Brasilonema sennae CENA114: one gene and its partner. The protein of the gene in region 1 binds, or shares a complex with, the protein of each later gene. Links are inferred from orthologs where the notes say so. Each region holds a gene or a part of one and is shown in the gene's direction. Other genes may lie near its edges. The genes, in order: hisF and hisH.

Region 1 (7,745 bases):
CCAAAAACAGCTTGCAAGATGACGCGCAAACTAATTTCTTGCATGGATTTCCGGACAGAAAAGGGCTTGCCTATTGTCCACTGACTGCTGACTTGTTTGGCGAGGGTGCAAATCAAATCGCCATATGCTTGCATCCGTTCACCATGAAAAGGGGGGGTTAAAAGGCGTCGCCGACGCTGGTGGCTAGATCCATCCAACAAAAGTATAGAGTGTTCTCCTACGACGACTTTTCCCAGCCCATTCCCTCGACCAGAGTCAAACAGTTTAGGATCAGCGGTGAAAATTTCTTGAATTGCTTGCGGATTACTGATGAACACCGCTTTGGGGTAAAGATTTCCCCAACGGGCGGTGAAGAAATCTCCGTAGCGTTGGAAAGACGTTTCCATATAACCTAAAGGGTCAGCAATCCACTGTAATAGCTGCAACCAAGGCGGAGTTTTTGGTCCATCAGGTAATTTGATCATAAATGCCCCTACTTCAATGTCAAAAACTTATCGCTGTTACCATACTAGAAGGCGATCGCCGAAAATTTGCCACCCAATCGATATCAATTTCTCTTAAGATACAAAGGTACATTTCGGTAAAGCTGAAATTGTTTATTCCAGTGATGCTTGCTCAAGTTTATGCAGTGCTTGCTATGAAATGCCACCTGCGGCTTTAATGAAATCAGCTGCTTTTTCGCCAATCATAATGATGGGCGCGTTTGTGTTGCCCCTGACCAGAGTTGGCATGATCGATGCATCCGCAACCCGCAATCCCTTAACCCCATGTACTCGCAGTTCGGAGTCTACCACTGCCATTGGGTCAGTGCCCATTTTGCAAGTGCCAGTCTGATGATGTCCCGTACTGCAAGTTTCCCGGATGTAGGCTTCCAGTGCTGCATCGTTCTGAACACCAGCACCCGGAGCAACTTCCTTACCGCCAAACTCATCAAAAGCACGGGACTGAAACAATTGCCGCATTAATCGAATCCCAGCAACGAGCTTTCGCACATCAGCTTCACTTTGCAGATAGTTCATCCGTATGACTGGAGGGTCTTTGGGGTCAGATGAGCGCAAACTGACACTGCCAATGTTTTGGAAATGAGTCAAAGAGACTACACCCGTGAATCCCCAATCAGGACGGTCATAGCCAGGCGGTACAAATATATCAGGACCGAAGAAGAACTGGACATCGGGTGGAGCCTCCAGGTTGCCCTCGCTATGGAAGAACAGTCCGGCTTCAGACACATTGCTGGTGATGGCAGGGTGTATTTCTTGAGTCGTCTGTTGGGCTACCGGAACGATAAGGTGGTCTTGCAGGTTTTGACCGACCCCTGGCAAATCAGCCACGACAGAAATTCCCAGCCCTTGCAGGTATTCTGCATCGCCAATGCCGGAAAGCAGCAGCAGCTTGGGTGAATCGAACGCGCCCGCACTTAAAATGACTTCCTGGTTAACCCTGACCTGATGCAGCATTCCCTCGTGCAGATATTCCACTCCAACAGCGCTGGTTCCCTCAAACAACAAGCGAGTCACCAACGCGCCTGTCGTTATCGTCAAATTAGGACGCTGGCGAATCGGCACCAGGAAGGCAGCGGCGGTACTGTGCCGTTTACCATCTTTGATTGTTGACTGATAGAGTCCGGCCCCTGACTGCTGCATCCCGTTGAAATCAGGATTGTGGTCATACCCCAGTTCCACACAGGCATCGACAAAGCGTTGGGATACTACACCAGGGGAAATCAAATCAGTGACGCTCAACTCACCATCAACCCCGTGGTAAGCATCGGCACCGCGTTGCTGGTTCTCAGATTTCTTAAAATAGGGTAAAACGTGCTGGTACGACCAGCCGGGATTTCCTAGCGATTCCCAGTGGTCATAATCGTGAGGATTGCCCCGGATATAAATCATGAGATTAATTGAACTGCTGCCGCCCAAAACTTTGCCACGGGGACAAAACATTTTGCGATGATTCAAGTACGGCTCTGGTTCTGAGATATAGCCCCAGTCCACCTCGGAGCCTTGTAGACTGCCGACTTCTGCCGGAATATGAATCTCCGGTTTCGTATCCGGGTTGCCTGCTTCAAGGAGTAACACGGTTGTGTCGCTGTTTTGTGACATTCGGTTGGCAACAACGCAGCCGGCCGAACCTGCACCAATAACAATGTAGTCATACTCAGAATGAACTTTATCCTGGAAACTTGTGCCGGACTTCATATTCTTGGCAATTTTATTGACAATGGATTGTGCTGGCGTTAAGGGTAACTCTACCGTAGCCAATTGCTTTCATGAATGAAATTATGCACAGCAACGCCTGCTTTTTCATACCAACTTGTTACTACTGGGCTGTATAGCCACCATCAATGACTAATTCCGCTCCTGTCATATACTTTGACTCATCAGAAGCCAGGTAAAGTATTCCATAAGCAATATCATCTGGTTTGCCTAGACGTCCTGCGGGGATTCGCTTTTCGTAGTCTTTCAAAACTTCTGTGGGGTTTTCTGTTTTTTTTAAAGGTTCTTCTACTATCGCTGTCCAAATTAAGCCGGGATGAATAGAATTAAAGCGAATATTATTTTTTGCATATTGTATTGCATTCGCTTTAGTCATCAAACGTACTGCACCTTTAGCTGCATGATAGGGTGGATAACCACGTGAACCAACCAGCCCGGCAATTGAGGACAGATTGATAATGCTACCACCACCAGTGTTTAGCATATAAGCGATCGCGTGTTTAGTACAAAGAAAAACCCCATTTGTATTAATTGCCATCACTGTGTTCCATTCTTCTTCAGAAATCTCATGAGTGGGTTTATTGATACCAGCGATTCCGGCATTATTGACTAAAATATCGATTTTTCCCCACTTGCGGTAAACTTCAGCAAATACTTGCTTGACCTGAGTTTCCTGGGAAACGTCTAAATGCCAGTAATCAGCTTCTGAGCCATGACTATGAATTTCTTGTACTAATGTTTTACCTTCATCCGCAAGAATATCTGTGACAGCAACCTTGGCTCCTTCTTTTGCTAAAAGTAGAGCTGTTGCTCCACCAATACCTCGTGCTGCGCCTGTAACAATTGCAACTTTATCTTGGACTCGATTCATAATACCTAAGTATTGCTACTGTGAAATAGTCGTTGCACTGAAATTCCTGCCATCTTTAATGAACGCACGCTTATTTGTGACGCTTAAAGTCAAAACCCCTTATCTATTTATTAAGTGCAAATAAAATCAACTTATGCACTTAATTCTATAGCGGACAAATGTAAATAAATCGTAATTTTTTGACAGAAGGCTTGCAAAATTAACCTACTTTTGCTTTAAACGCCCTCTGCCAAACATATATCTTACTTGAGTGTCAAAAATTTATCCAAAGCCGTCACCATACTAGGAGGCCATCGCCGAACATTCGTCACCCAGTCGATATCCTTGTAACGCGCATCCAGTCCAACTGCTGACACCCAGTTACTCTCCGCTTCACCTTGTTTTCCCTTTTGCCAGTAGGCTGCAGTAATAGCAGCACGTACATCTGCAAAGTTAGGATATTTACGGAGAATGTTCCGCATTTCCCGAATTGCTTCGTCTACTTTACCAGTTTCATAAAGGGCAAGAACATAGTTCGCACGGGCAAAGGCAAAATTCGGGGCAATTTCGTTGGATTTTTTGTAGTCGGCGATCGCCTCTTGCCACTTCCTCAAACCAGCATAGGCATTTCCTCGATTGTTATATGCCATTGCATCTTTGGGGTCAAGTTCTAGAACGTGATTATAATCTGCGATCGCCTCATCCCATTTTCCCAGACCTTCCAACGCCGTACCACGATTCAAGTAGGGGTCAGTTACATTCGGAGCTAATTCTACCGCCTTATTATAATCTGCGAGTGCTTCTTGCAACTTATTTTGACTAACCCTAGAATTTCCTCGATTACTCCAAACCGCTGGATTATCGGGAAATTGCTCAAGAATTTGCGTCCAGTACCGTTCCGCCGTGCCAAAATCACCTTTATTAGTAGCGGCAATTGCCTTATTCGCTAACTCATCGCCTTGCTGTAACTGTTCTGCAGTGAAATTGGGGGATTTTGTTTCTGCTATGGCAACCTCACCCCACCCAAACACCAGCAACAGACTTAGAAAAATAATAATTAGTCTCATCATCTGCGTTTCTCTGCGTCCATCTGCGGTTCCAAATTCAAAACTCATTATCACTGGAAGTGTTGATCAAATTTACGGCAATAATGACAACTGTTCATTTGGAGGTTTAAAACCTAAATGCTTGTAAGCTGTGGGTGTCGCCACTCTACCACGGGTCGTCCGGCTTAAATAGCCAATCTGCATCAGATATGGTTCATACACTTCCTCAATAGTTTGTGTATCCTCACCCGTTGCTGCAGCGATGGTTTCCAATCCCACCGGACCACCATTAAACTGTTCAATAATCACACTCAACATCCGACGGTCTGTCCAATCTAAACCGCAAGGATCAACTTGAAATAGTTGCAATGCTTCTGCTGCAACTTGTTCATTCACCTCATTGAATGATTTGACTTGCGCATAATCACGGACTCGTTTTAGTAATCTATTAGCAATACGTGGTGTTCCCCGCGAACGACGGGCAACTTCTGCGGCACCATCGTCAGTGATATTCGTTTGGAGTAATTGAGCGCTGCGTAAGACAATTTTACTCAGTTCATCAACTTCATAAAATCTCAGTTTTTGAATTAAGCCAAAGCGATCGCGCAACGGTGAACTCAACGCCCCGGCACGAGTTGTTGCCCCAACCAAGGTAAACTTTGATAGTGGTAAGCTGCGAGTCTTGGTGCTAGAACCCTTACCAATCGTAATATCTAAGCGATAATCCTCCATCGCTGGGTATAAAATTTCTTCGCTCATCCGCGACAAACGATGAATTTCATCAATAAACAAAACATCTCCTGGCTTGAGATTCACCAATAGCCCAACAATATCTCTGGGACGTTCTAAAGCTGGCGCACTCGTAATTTTGCAATTTACTCCCATCTCAGACGCCAGTATCATAGCCATTGTGGTTTTCCCCAATCCTGGAGGACCATACAACAGTAGATGATCTAGCACCTCACCCCGAGACTTGGCTGCTTTTATGGCAATATCTAGGACGTCCTTTAAATCTTTTTGTCCGATATAGTCCGCAAATCGTTGTGGGCGTATACTTTCTTCTTGCTTACCTTCATCAACAGCTGCTTCGGGTTGCAAAAGATTCTCTTTAGGAGGCGCTTTCGCCACCTCACGCCGCTGCTTTGGTTCTTTGTTGGGTTCTTGGGGCTGTTTTTTTGAGGAGATAATCGCCATAATGACTGCTATTGATTTTGGATATACGACTTTTGCAGTGTTGAGCGTAAAACGGTAGGGTGAATAAGAATTCAAAATTCAAAATATGTCCTGCGGACACGCTACGCGAACAAAATTCAAAATGAAAGAGTCTTTCATTTTTCCATTTAAATTCCGACTCAAACTGAGGAGGCGGTGCCGTGGGCGGGTTTCCCGACTTGTAAGCGCAAAGCGCACGCCGGAGGCGAACGCGCAGCGTATCCGCAGGAGTTGGCATCTGGCGTACTACGTATAGACGAAGGGGTCAGCGAACCCTTTAATTTACGATAAGTATTCAGTGTTCACAATCCAAGTTCACAATACACAGATTCACGAGCTACACTTTACATTTTCCCTCATACTGTTATTTCCCTGAACCCCTGTTCACGTGCGAAAATGTTGTTTCTGTAATACTCTGGCAAATTTAAAATTTCAGTTTTAGATAATTATCACAGGAGTGTAAAACTACTCATGCTAGCTAAAAGAATCTTACCGTGTCTGGATGTGAAGGCAGGACGAGTTGTTAAAGGAGTTAACTTTGTTAACTTGAGGGATGCAGGCGATCCAGTAGAACTGGCAAAGGTTTACAACGATGCCGGGGCAGATGAGTTAGTGTTTCTAGATATTACAGCCACTCATGAAGACCGCGACACTATTATCGACGTGGTGTACCGAACTGCAGAACAGGTCTTTATTCCCCTCACTGTCGGTGGTGGGATCCAATCCTTAGAAAATGTTAAAAATCTTTTACGAGCTGGAGCAGACAAGGTTAGTATTAATTCTACGGCGGTACGCGACCCAGATTTTATTAATCGAGCGAGTGACCGTTTTGGAAATCAATGTATAGTCGTTGCAATTGATGCCAGACGACGACTAGACCCCAATCACCCTGGTTGGGATGTTTTTGTGCGAGGTGGTAGAGAAAATACTGGTATTGATGCCCTGTTTTGGGCGCAAGAAGTCGAAAAACGCGGTGCTGGAGAACTGCTAGTAACAAGTATGGATGCTGATGGTACTCAAGCTGGTTATGACATAGAGTTGACTCGGGCGATCGCTCAATCTGTACAAATTCCAGTCGTTGCATCTGGCGGTGCAGGCAATTGTGAACATATCTATACCGCACTCACAGAAGCTCAAGCAGAAGCAGCATTACTTGCCTCACTTTTACATTACGGACAGTTAAGCGTAGCTGAAGTCAAGACTTATCTGCGCGATCGCCAAGTTCCCGTCAGAATGTAAGCCTAAGTTGCAACTCTTTGTCAATCTAACCCAAAGAGTAGTTAAAGACATTTTTTGAAAACAGTGTTAATATAAGTTAACAATAATTAATAATTTTAAGACATATGTTGATACCAATTTTAGTTTTTGATGTGGCGCTAGTAGCCTGGTCGCTGCATTTGATGGAAAAAGCATATGAAAGCAAAGAATTTTCTTTAATGTTAGCTGGTACACTTGTTGCCCTAGCAGCAGCGGCTATGTTAGTGGTTTACTTCCTGATGGGGCATTGTATAACCTACTTGCTGCAACTCTCTTAAGTTAGTCATTGCCATTGGCTAGTGGCTCATGGCACTCATTAACAATTGACGAGCAGCGATATTGACAAACAGGATATTGTTAAAGTAGAATAGCAAATGCGTTCTCGTAAATTAAATCCCTAACTAAAAAGGTCTTTAATTTTGAACTTTGTTCGCGTAGCGTGTCCGCAGGACATATTTTGAATTTTGAATTGTTATTTGCGGGGTTATAGCTCAGTTGGTAGAGCACCTCAATGGCATTGAGGGGGTCAGCGGTTCGAATCCGCTTAGCTCCATTTGAATATTAAAGAATTCTTGTCATTTTTAAAGGATTAATGTCTTGACATTTTCCCCACTCTGCCTGATGGCTGAGGGTGACGTCCACAGTATAAGAGTATAAGAAATACGGTGTGAGACAAAATAGATATAGGTTTGTAACTCACTCAGCGAACAAAAACGAGAGATACTCCTATGACAGCACTTACATTAAACCTTAACTCTATAATTAAACTGACTAGAGAGCAGTTTTATCAACTGTGTGAAGAAAACTCCGATTTAAAATTAGAACGAAATGCCCAGGGAGAATTAATTATAATGCCACCGACGGGAGGAGAAACAGGGAGAAGCAATGTTAATTTAATTCTTCAAGTAGGATTATGGAATGAAAAAAACCACGGGGGCGAAGTTTTTGATTCATCAACTGGATTTACTTTACCAAATGGTGCTGACCGTTCTCCTGATGTTTCTTGGGTAGAAAAATCTCGTTGGGATGCTTTGACTAAAGAACAAAAAGAAAAATTTATTCCTCTGTGTCCTGATTTTGTCATTGAGATACTTTCACCTAACGACAGCTTGAAAAAAACTCAGAATAAGATGCAAGAATATATGGAAAATGGGTGTCGTTTGG
Region 2 (7,811 bases), 3.4 Mb from region 1 along the record:
GCCATGTTTGACCATAAGAACGTTCTATCAAAGGAGTAATGCTTACGCACTTTCACCTCAAGTAGGAGCGATACGCCCTTGGCGTCTGCGCGCAGCGCAATCGCTCATTTGCCTAGGGCGATCGCGTAGCGGCTCCCTTTGCTTACATCTTGCACCTGGGAAAACAAATGTCAAACTTATTACATGTTATTTGACTCCGTTCTCATCCGCCTAGGACTTTAAGTCCCAGGCTCATAAACCAAGTCCATTAAAATGGACTAAAAGCTGAAGTCATTATTTTGAACTTAGTAGCGATCAGTATTAACTTTTATTGGCATTTTGGCTACTTTTCTAAAGCATGAAAAGATAGATTAGGGCAATAAGCCGTCATGCACATCGTGGTTGAAACACCGTCCCCCAGGTCATAAACCTGGGGTTTTATTTTATTTAGTATGACCTAATTCATTTGGCAATTTGGCAACTAATCAAGTTGAAACAAGCTTATCTTATTAATTAATGCGGTCTTGCACAAAAGACTCAAAGTACACGACAAAACCCCTTTTTCCCCGGTTAACTACCGGGGTTCCTTACTAATTGTGGTCAAGGTTAATGTTTTAGTCAAAGTCAACTCCACATTTGGATTAGTGGTAAAGGTCTATGTCAAAGTGAATGATGATGTTGTTGTCAAGGTCCGAGTTGTAGTAAACGAAAGGTCAGACTGATAATCCCACGCTTAGAAAGCGTAGGATTTTTTCTTCACGAGTAAAGCTGACTTGAAAATAGAACTCAGAACTCAGAACTCAGAACTAAAAGAGAAATTTTCAAGTCGGGGCGAGTTTTAGAGTTCCTTCACTAAATGAATATCTTGTAAAAGCCATAATCCTAAACTCTTATCTCGAAAAATACCACCTCCCTCACTACATTGCTCGTTGATCAGCTGTAGTGGTGTCGGAAAAGAAAAAGGGGGTTTTTCTAAATTTAGTAAACGCCAGTCACCTGTGGTAATATCTTCATTCTCCTCACAATTAGGGAAAGTAGTCGTCAGTAGGTAAGTAATCTGGCTCCTTTTCATGTTATTGAGAGCAGAGAAAATGTCTCCAAACGAAAGATGCACAAAGCAGTCTCGGCATAACAAGAGATCTGCTGTTGGTAGAGGTTCGCTTAGAAAATCCAGTGTCAGAAACTGATGATTTTGGCTTCCGTACCGCTTCTGATTCTCTAGGATAAGTTCGGACACAATATCTGCGCCGATATAACGTGAAACAGGTAAGTCAATCAACTGCATCCAACTGAAGTCTCCGCACGGTAGATCGAGGAGTACATCTACCTGTAATGTCTTAAGTAGTGCTGGAAGTTTAGCTTCTATCTGTTGTGTTTGGGTGCTACTCGCGCCTTCCCCTGAAACTGAATCGGATCCACGCCAATGATTAGTTTGGTAGATGTGGCGGAACGTGTTGCTGAGTGAAAAGGTCACATCTAGGGATGCTTGTTTCTCGAAGTAGTAAGGATCAAAGGGGACATTATCTCGCCGTTTGTTCATAACTTTACTATTTCACAGAGCTCGTTGAACTAGCGTTATTCAAAGTTTGCACTGTCAGAACCTGTGGCGGGGTGGCGTCTGGCGGATAGAGGAAATCTACTTCTACAAGTCTTTTTTCGCCTGGTTTCATGTTGAGTACTACTAATGGTTCTCCTTGTTGTCCTCGTTTTTGCACTAAATGCAAGTACTGGGTTTGGGGTAAACCCTGATCATCTTTGTAACGTACTCTGACAGAACCCCGGAAAAATACTTGCTGTGCTGGTGGATTTAAAAAGCGCAATCCGGATTTGGTTAACTGGTCTTCTTTTATTGGTGTCTGCATTGACACAATAACTGTTTGCAAGTTTTGTGTATTGTTATACAATGGTAGCGTTAAACTGTATTGTAAAGTGTAGTTTCCATGAGCACGATATGCTGTGTCAGGATAGCGCACCATCATCGGTGCACTTTGTATTTGACTCGTTCCTAAGGTACCGCGATCTAGGGCACCCAGAGGGTAGGAAAAGGCTTGTCCGGAAGTGGGTATGGTTAAATGCTGAGCTTTTGGATCATCTATGAGTAAGGCTTTCCATTCAGACCCCTGTGTGACTCCGGCAACGCGACCATATATGATTGGTTTGTTAGTCTGTTCGAGAGGGGTTGGTGTTTTATCGCGTGGTCCGGATAAATCACCATTATTGAGCAAATTTTGCCAGTCTTCTAAAGTAGGCGCACGCTCAGTATCATCAGGATTTTTTGGTGCAAACATTGCTAGACTGGCTGTATACACTGTGTCATTACTCCACAGTCGCATGAGTGTAGACCGACCATTTAAAGGTGGTGTCAGTCCACTGACAGGAATCGGTGCATTCAACAACATCCGGCTTTCACCTGGTGGAATGATAACTTGAGGAGGAAACGTATCTTGTCGTTGTCCTCGCAGAATATCATTAACCACGCGATCGCCTGGTCCTGCAAAAATTGTACCTAAAATATTCTCACTCCGAGATGGCAACTCTGCAAACGGTGCATCTGGTTGACTTAAATAACTCGCCGCCTGCAAGATATTCACTGTCACTGGTTGTTTTCCTGGGTTATGCAGGATTATCCCCAGATAAAGCGTCCGCAAGTCTTCTGGTGTGGGTGCTTGGGCAACATGGTGAGCAAAAATATCAAATCGTCCTTTAAAAGGAAAATTCAAGTGTGCGGTTGGGACTTTTTTGCCTGAGGCTGGAAAGGTGGAAAGCAAAATCCCTTCCTTGAGAACTTTTTCAGGACTATTGCTGTTAAACACTGGGATGCTATCCACAGTCCCAAGTAAAGGGCGTACTTGTTGCTGTTGGACAATTTCTTCAGGCGGCGGTGGTGCAGAAGGAGTGATTTGAGCGAGCGGAAAAATTAGTAAGAATGGAAACATCTGTGTACATATTTTTCTGTTCAAACAGACGCAAGTAAATTTACCAAAGTGCCAGCCTGTGAATAATCAATAAAAAATCATCAAGAATTAAGGGGAGATTTTCTTCAGTCAAAATAGGAACGTGGACAAAAATGCAAGGGGTTGTGAGTTGGCGTTGGCGCAGTTCATCTAAAACAGAATAGTAAAGTCCTTCACAAACAAATTTACCGCAGTCGTGACTAATCTCAACTGCCTTTGCCCCCGCGACTAACTTTTCTAAATCAACTGTTGTCTGCAACACAATTTCCCCACAACTAGCACCAACTTCCACACTTAATAATGTTCGTTTTCGAGCCATCCCACAGCAAATGATGGCGTCTGGTTGCAGTTGGTGGATTTTTTCTATAACCCGAAAACTGGCAAGCTGCACATCCACCCTCAACTGTCGCAAGAAGGTTAAATCATAAGGTAACGAGTTAAGTCGGGAAACTTCTACCAATAAATCATCAGAAGAATTTGATTTTTGCTCGCTTAGCCAAGTGTCAAAAGATGTTAATAGAATGCTTTTCTTCATAAGAAATATTATTTAAAATAGAGATACTCTCCATAATAAAGTTAACAGGGAGCGAGTAAATGACGTTGATTGCAGTTGTAGATTACGACATGGGAAATTTGCACTCTGTCTGTAAAGGACTAGAAAAAGCTGGGGCAACTCCCAAGATTACTGATTCTCCAAAAGAATTAGAAAAGGCTGATGCGATAGTTTTGCCAGGAGTTGGTGCGTTCGATCCAGCAGTGCAACAGCTGCGATCGCGTGGTTTAGAAAAACCAATAAAAGAAGCTATCGCATCCGGTAAACCCTTTTTAGGAATTTGTTTAGGAATGCAAGTTCTTTTTGAATCAAGCACAGAAGGGACAGAATCAGGACTCGGAATTATTAAAGGAAGAGTCAGGCGATTTCGTCCAGAACCAGGAATTGCGATTCCTCATATGGGTTGGAATCAACTCGAACTGACTCAACCAAAAAGTCATTTGTGGGAGTATCTACCCTCTTTACCTTGGGTATATTTTGTTCATTCCTATTTTGTTGAACCACAAGAGCCGCAAGTCTGTGCAGCAACAATCACCCACGGACATCAAACGGTAACAGCTGCGATCGCCCGCGATAACTTAATGGCTGTTCAGTTTCACCCGGAAAAATCTTCCAATATTGGGCTGCAAATTCTGTCTAATTTTGTCTCCCAAGTTTGGACACAAGTTGCTGCCTAAATACAATTGTGGTTGAGTTTATAGTCCATTGTTTCTTGTTCGTAGTCAAAAGGTTTGTTAAGAATTGATTGTTAAAATTTGTAACTTGAATACACGATGGGCATTGCCTACCGCGATAAGTGACTGGTGGGTAATGCTTACCCTATAAAAAAGGTTGCTAACTAATGACTAATGACTAATGACTAATAACTAATGAGTTTAAGAATTTACGGAAACCGACCATTAAAAACTTTACCAGGAAAAGAAACCAGACCCACCAGTGCGCGGGTACGCGAAGCCGTTTTTAATATTTGGCAGGGAACAATAGAAGGTTGTCGTTGGCTGGATGTGTGTGCTGGAACTGGTTCAATGGGCGCGGAGGCTTTGTGTAGAGGAGCCAGCCGAGTTGTAGGAATTGATAAATCCCATCGTGCTTGTGCTATAATCCAACAGAATTGGCAAGACTTAGCGAGTGCTGAACAGAAATTTCAGGTAATGCGGGGAGACGTTGTACAGCTTTTGCCAAAATTATCAGGACAGCAATTTGACAGAATTTACTTCGATCCGCCGTATGCAAGTGAGTTATACCAGCCAGTGATAGAGGCGATCGCTCAGTCTGGGCTTCTAGATGCTAATGGTGAAATAGCGATCGAACATAATCCTCAAGATTGGAATCCTTTAGTCATTCCGAATTGGGAAATTTGCCGTGAAAAAGTTTACGGAAATACGGCTTTGACCTTTTACAGGGTAGTGGATTGAGGGGACAAGGAGATAACAATTCAAAATTCAAAATTCAAAATTCAAAATTCAAAATTAAGAATTCAGAATTTCTTATGATCTCCCCTACCTCCAACAGAAGGTGCTATATCCCTGTGTCCTCGGTTCCGATGACTTTACAGACCGAGTTGATTGCCACGCTTGTATTGCTCGTAAGCTTTGTAAAACAACCCAGCCAAGGTTACAAAGATTAGACCCAGTACAATGCCGTCAAGCAAGGGTTCAACCACGTTAAATCTCCTTTTGTGCTACTGTTCAATATTTTCTTCCCATCATTGATTCTACCAAATTTGGCAGAATTGCTTCTTCCAAAGAAGAACTCAGGCGTGGTGCACACGTCAACTTAAGCCAAAACCCTTTTCAAATATCGTTTCCAGGTAGAACTGGAAATGCCGTCAAAGCAGCTTTGCCACAACTCACCGAAGGCAGCAAATAGCCGCTTGTTTTCTCCTTCCTTCCCTCGTTCATCCCCCTGCTGAGTTAGCAAAAAAACATTTGTGCTTGCAGACACCATCAAGAACTTTTAAGCTATGTGTATGAAATGAAAACTTTTTGTACACTTTGACTTAAAAAGTAAACATTTGGATAACCAGATTACCAAAACTGAAACTTTGATTTGGCGAATCATATTAACGGCGCTGGCGATTCTGCTAGTAGTCCTTGTGAGCATTTTTGCCGTTCGGATTATGAGAACTGCCGATCCATACGTCAAAAGCGTTCTATCGCTCAAAGGGGACCTAGCACTTGGACACGCCATCTTTCAAATCAACTGTGCTGGCTGTCATGGCTGGGAAGCAGATGGGCGCGTAGGTCCTAGTTTACAAGGAGTCTCAAACCGCAAATCCCCATATGGTTTGATTCATCAAGTCACTAGTGGTGAAACCCCACCCATGCCGAAATTTCAACCCAAGCCTCAAGAAATGGCAGATTTGTTGAGTTATTTAGAAACGCTTTAACTTGAGCGCCAATTCCGCCAATTTCCAAGTATAATGCGTCTGGTGGCGATTTTAAATGGGAGACACCACAGTTCCAAACAAAATTATCTTGTAAGTTTACCTCCGGCTAGAAGCCGGAAGCTTTCGCCACAAACTTCTAGAACGTAGATTTGTAGTGCGCTCACGAAACTAGCGGTTGGTTCCTGTTCAGGTTTACAACACTAGTCCTTGAACCTCAAGGACGACTTCGCTCAATATCAAAGCTTCGGCTCCCTATGCCCTGCGGGCACGCTACGCGAACGGCTACGCTCAGGGCAAGCCGCTCAGCTTTGACCGTTCGATATTGCTTCTACTTCCCTTGACAATTCCCGGACGCCCCTATTAACCCGCTCGCGTAGTCGAAGGGTTAACCACGGTTTGCGTATCAATCTCCAATACTTGCCTACTGCGAGACTTTTTCTGCGTGGTTACCGAGCGTGCCTTTCGCGATTTCGGCATATAATGTGTATACCACATTGGTCTACAAAATGCCAGAAAAACAATTACACATTAGAATTTCTGAGGAAGAGTATGAAAAATTTCTCAGATATTGCAAGAAGAAAAAGCGTACCCAGTCAGACGTTGTTAGAGAGTTTATTCGTTCATTAATTGATAGCGAATAAATTCGCCGTGTCGTATTTCATCCCTGAACTAAAGTTACAAGGCGTACTATGGGTGAAGTGCAAGATTTGAACTGTGCAGATTTAATAATTAACTGATGGAAAAAGTGATGACATTACCCAACTACATTAATGGTCAGTGGTGTACATCTAGTACTATGGAATACTTGGATGTCCTCAACCCAGCAACAGCAGAGATACTGGTTAAAGTGCCTTTGTCACCTGCTTGTGAGGTAAACGAAGCGGTAGAAGCAGCAGCAGAGGCTTTTGTGAGTTGGCGACGCACTCCACCCACGGAACGAGTGCAGTACTTATTTAAACTTAAGAATCTGCTAGAAGAGAATTTAGAAGACTTGGCTCGTACAATTACATTAGAATGCGGTAAAACGTTGGCAGAGTCCCAAGGCGAGATGCAGCGTGCTATTGAAAATGTAGAAGTTGCTTGTGGTATCCCTATGATGATGCAGGGTACGAACCTAGAAGACATTGCCAGAGGTATCGATGAAATGATGATTCGCCAACCTTTGGGAGTTGCTGCAGTCATTGCCCCATTTAATTTTCCGGGGATGATTCCCTTTTGGTTCATGCCTTATGCCCTAGCCTGCGGTAACACCTACATTGTCAAGCCGTCGGAGAAGGTACCGCTAACAATGCAAAAAATCTTCCAGTTGTTAGAAAAAACAGGATTGCCCAAGGGTATCGTCAACTTGGTAAATGGTGCCAAAGAAGCTGTAGATGCAATTTTGGATCATCCTAAAATTCGAGCAATAAGCTTTGTTGGTTCTACACCTGTCGCTAAATATATATATAGTAGGGCGGCGGCAAATGGCAAACGTGTCCAATGCCAAGGTGGTGCAAAAAATCCCCTGATTGTTTTACCAGATGCAGATTTAGAGATGACAACACGCATTGCTGCTGACAGTGCTTTTGGTTGTGCAGGACAACGTTGTCTTGCTGCTTCAATAGCAGTGACTGTGGGACAAACGCGTCACACGTTTACAGAAGCAATAGCCGAGACTGCTAAAAAACGAGTTGTCGGTAATGGTTTAGAATCAGGCGTAGAAATGGGACCAGTGATTACAACCCAAAGTAAGACACGAATTGAGGATTTGATTCAAAAGGGGGCAAATGAAGGGGCGACGGTGTTAGTGGATGGACGAGATCCGAATATATCTGGTTATGAAAATGGTAATTTTATACGTCCCACGATTCTGCAAAACGTTGACCCAGCAGGTGAAATAGCCCGGACGGAAATTTTTGGTCCGGTGCTGAGTTTGATACATTTGGAGACTATTGAA

The links.
Region 2: the proteins of hisF (region 1) and hisH are in contact, whole or in part, in a crystal structure (PDB 6RU0), measured with the Thermotoga maritima proteins. The link is inferred for Brasilonema sennae CENA114 from one-to-one orthologs. Residues at the interface, in WP_004080486.1 of Thermotoga maritima: Met1, Leu2, Ala3, Arg5, Ser40, Glu41, Asp45, Glu46, Ala70, Glu71, Ile73, Asp74, Ile75, Pro76, Phe77, Asp98, Lys99, Ser122, Gln123, Glu161, Thr195, Leu196, Asn247, Arg249, Glu251; in WP_004080484.1 of Thermotoga maritima: Asn15, Arg18, Arg22, Arg117, Leu118, Pro119, His120, Met121, Gly122, Trp123, Asn124, Asn134, Gly135, Tyr136, Tyr138, Val140, Tyr158, Glu180, Lys181, Ser182, Ser183, Lys184, Ile185.

The regions. Positions count from the first base shown.
Region 1 is NZ_CP030118.1:4,286,905-4,294,649, reverse strand. Bases 4,810-7,679 are described here. They hold hisF (imidazole glycerol phosphate synthase subunit HisF), read left to right. Parts: upstream 4,810-5,795; coding sequence 5,796-6,563; downstream 6,564-7,679. Other genes in these bases: DP114_RS18280 (Uma2 family endonuclease), read left to right, coding at 7,310-7,679; DP114_RS18290 (hypothetical protein), read left to right, coding at 6,668-6,859; ruvB (Holliday junction branch migration DNA helicase RuvB), read right to left, coding at 4,810-5,306. Also shown: DP114_RS18320 (cytochrome P450), read right to left, coding at 1-461; DP114_RS18315 (GMC family oxidoreductase), read right to left, coding at 636-2,198; DP114_RS18310 (SDR family NAD(P)-dependent oxidoreductase), read right to left, coding at 2,320-3,087; DP114_RS18305 (tetratricopeptide repeat protein), read right to left, coding at 3,330-4,136; more of ruvB, read right to left, coding at 4,206-4,809; more of DP114_RS18280, read left to right, coding at 7,680-7,745.
Region 2 is NZ_CP030118.1:7,700,048-7,707,858, reverse strand. What follows is about bases 2,410-5,345. They hold hisH (imidazole glycerol phosphate synthase subunit HisH), read left to right. Parts: upstream 2,410-3,527; coding sequence 3,528-4,163; downstream 4,164-5,345. Other genes in these bases: petG (cytochrome b6-f complex subunit V), read right to left, coding at 5,036-5,149; rsmD (16S rRNA (guanine(966)-N(2))-methyltransferase RsmD), read left to right, coding at 4,356-4,901; DP114_RS32070 (C15 family peptidase), read right to left, coding at 2,956-3,468; DP114_RS32075 (DUF3370 domain-containing protein), read right to left, coding at 2,410-2,915. Also shown: DP114_RS32080 (class I SAM-dependent methyltransferase), read right to left, coding at 818-1,519; more of DP114_RS32075, read right to left, coding at 1,527-2,409; DP114_RS32050 (c-type cytochrome), read left to right, coding at 5,501-5,875; DP114_RS32045 (CoA-acylating methylmalonate-semialdehyde dehydrogenase), read left to right, coding at 6,612-7,811. UniProt on the Escherichia coli protein: IGPS catalyzes the conversion of PRFAR and glutamine to IGP, AICAR and glutamate. The HisH subunit catalyzes the hydrolysis of glutamine to glutamate and ammonia as part of the synthesis of IGP and AICAR.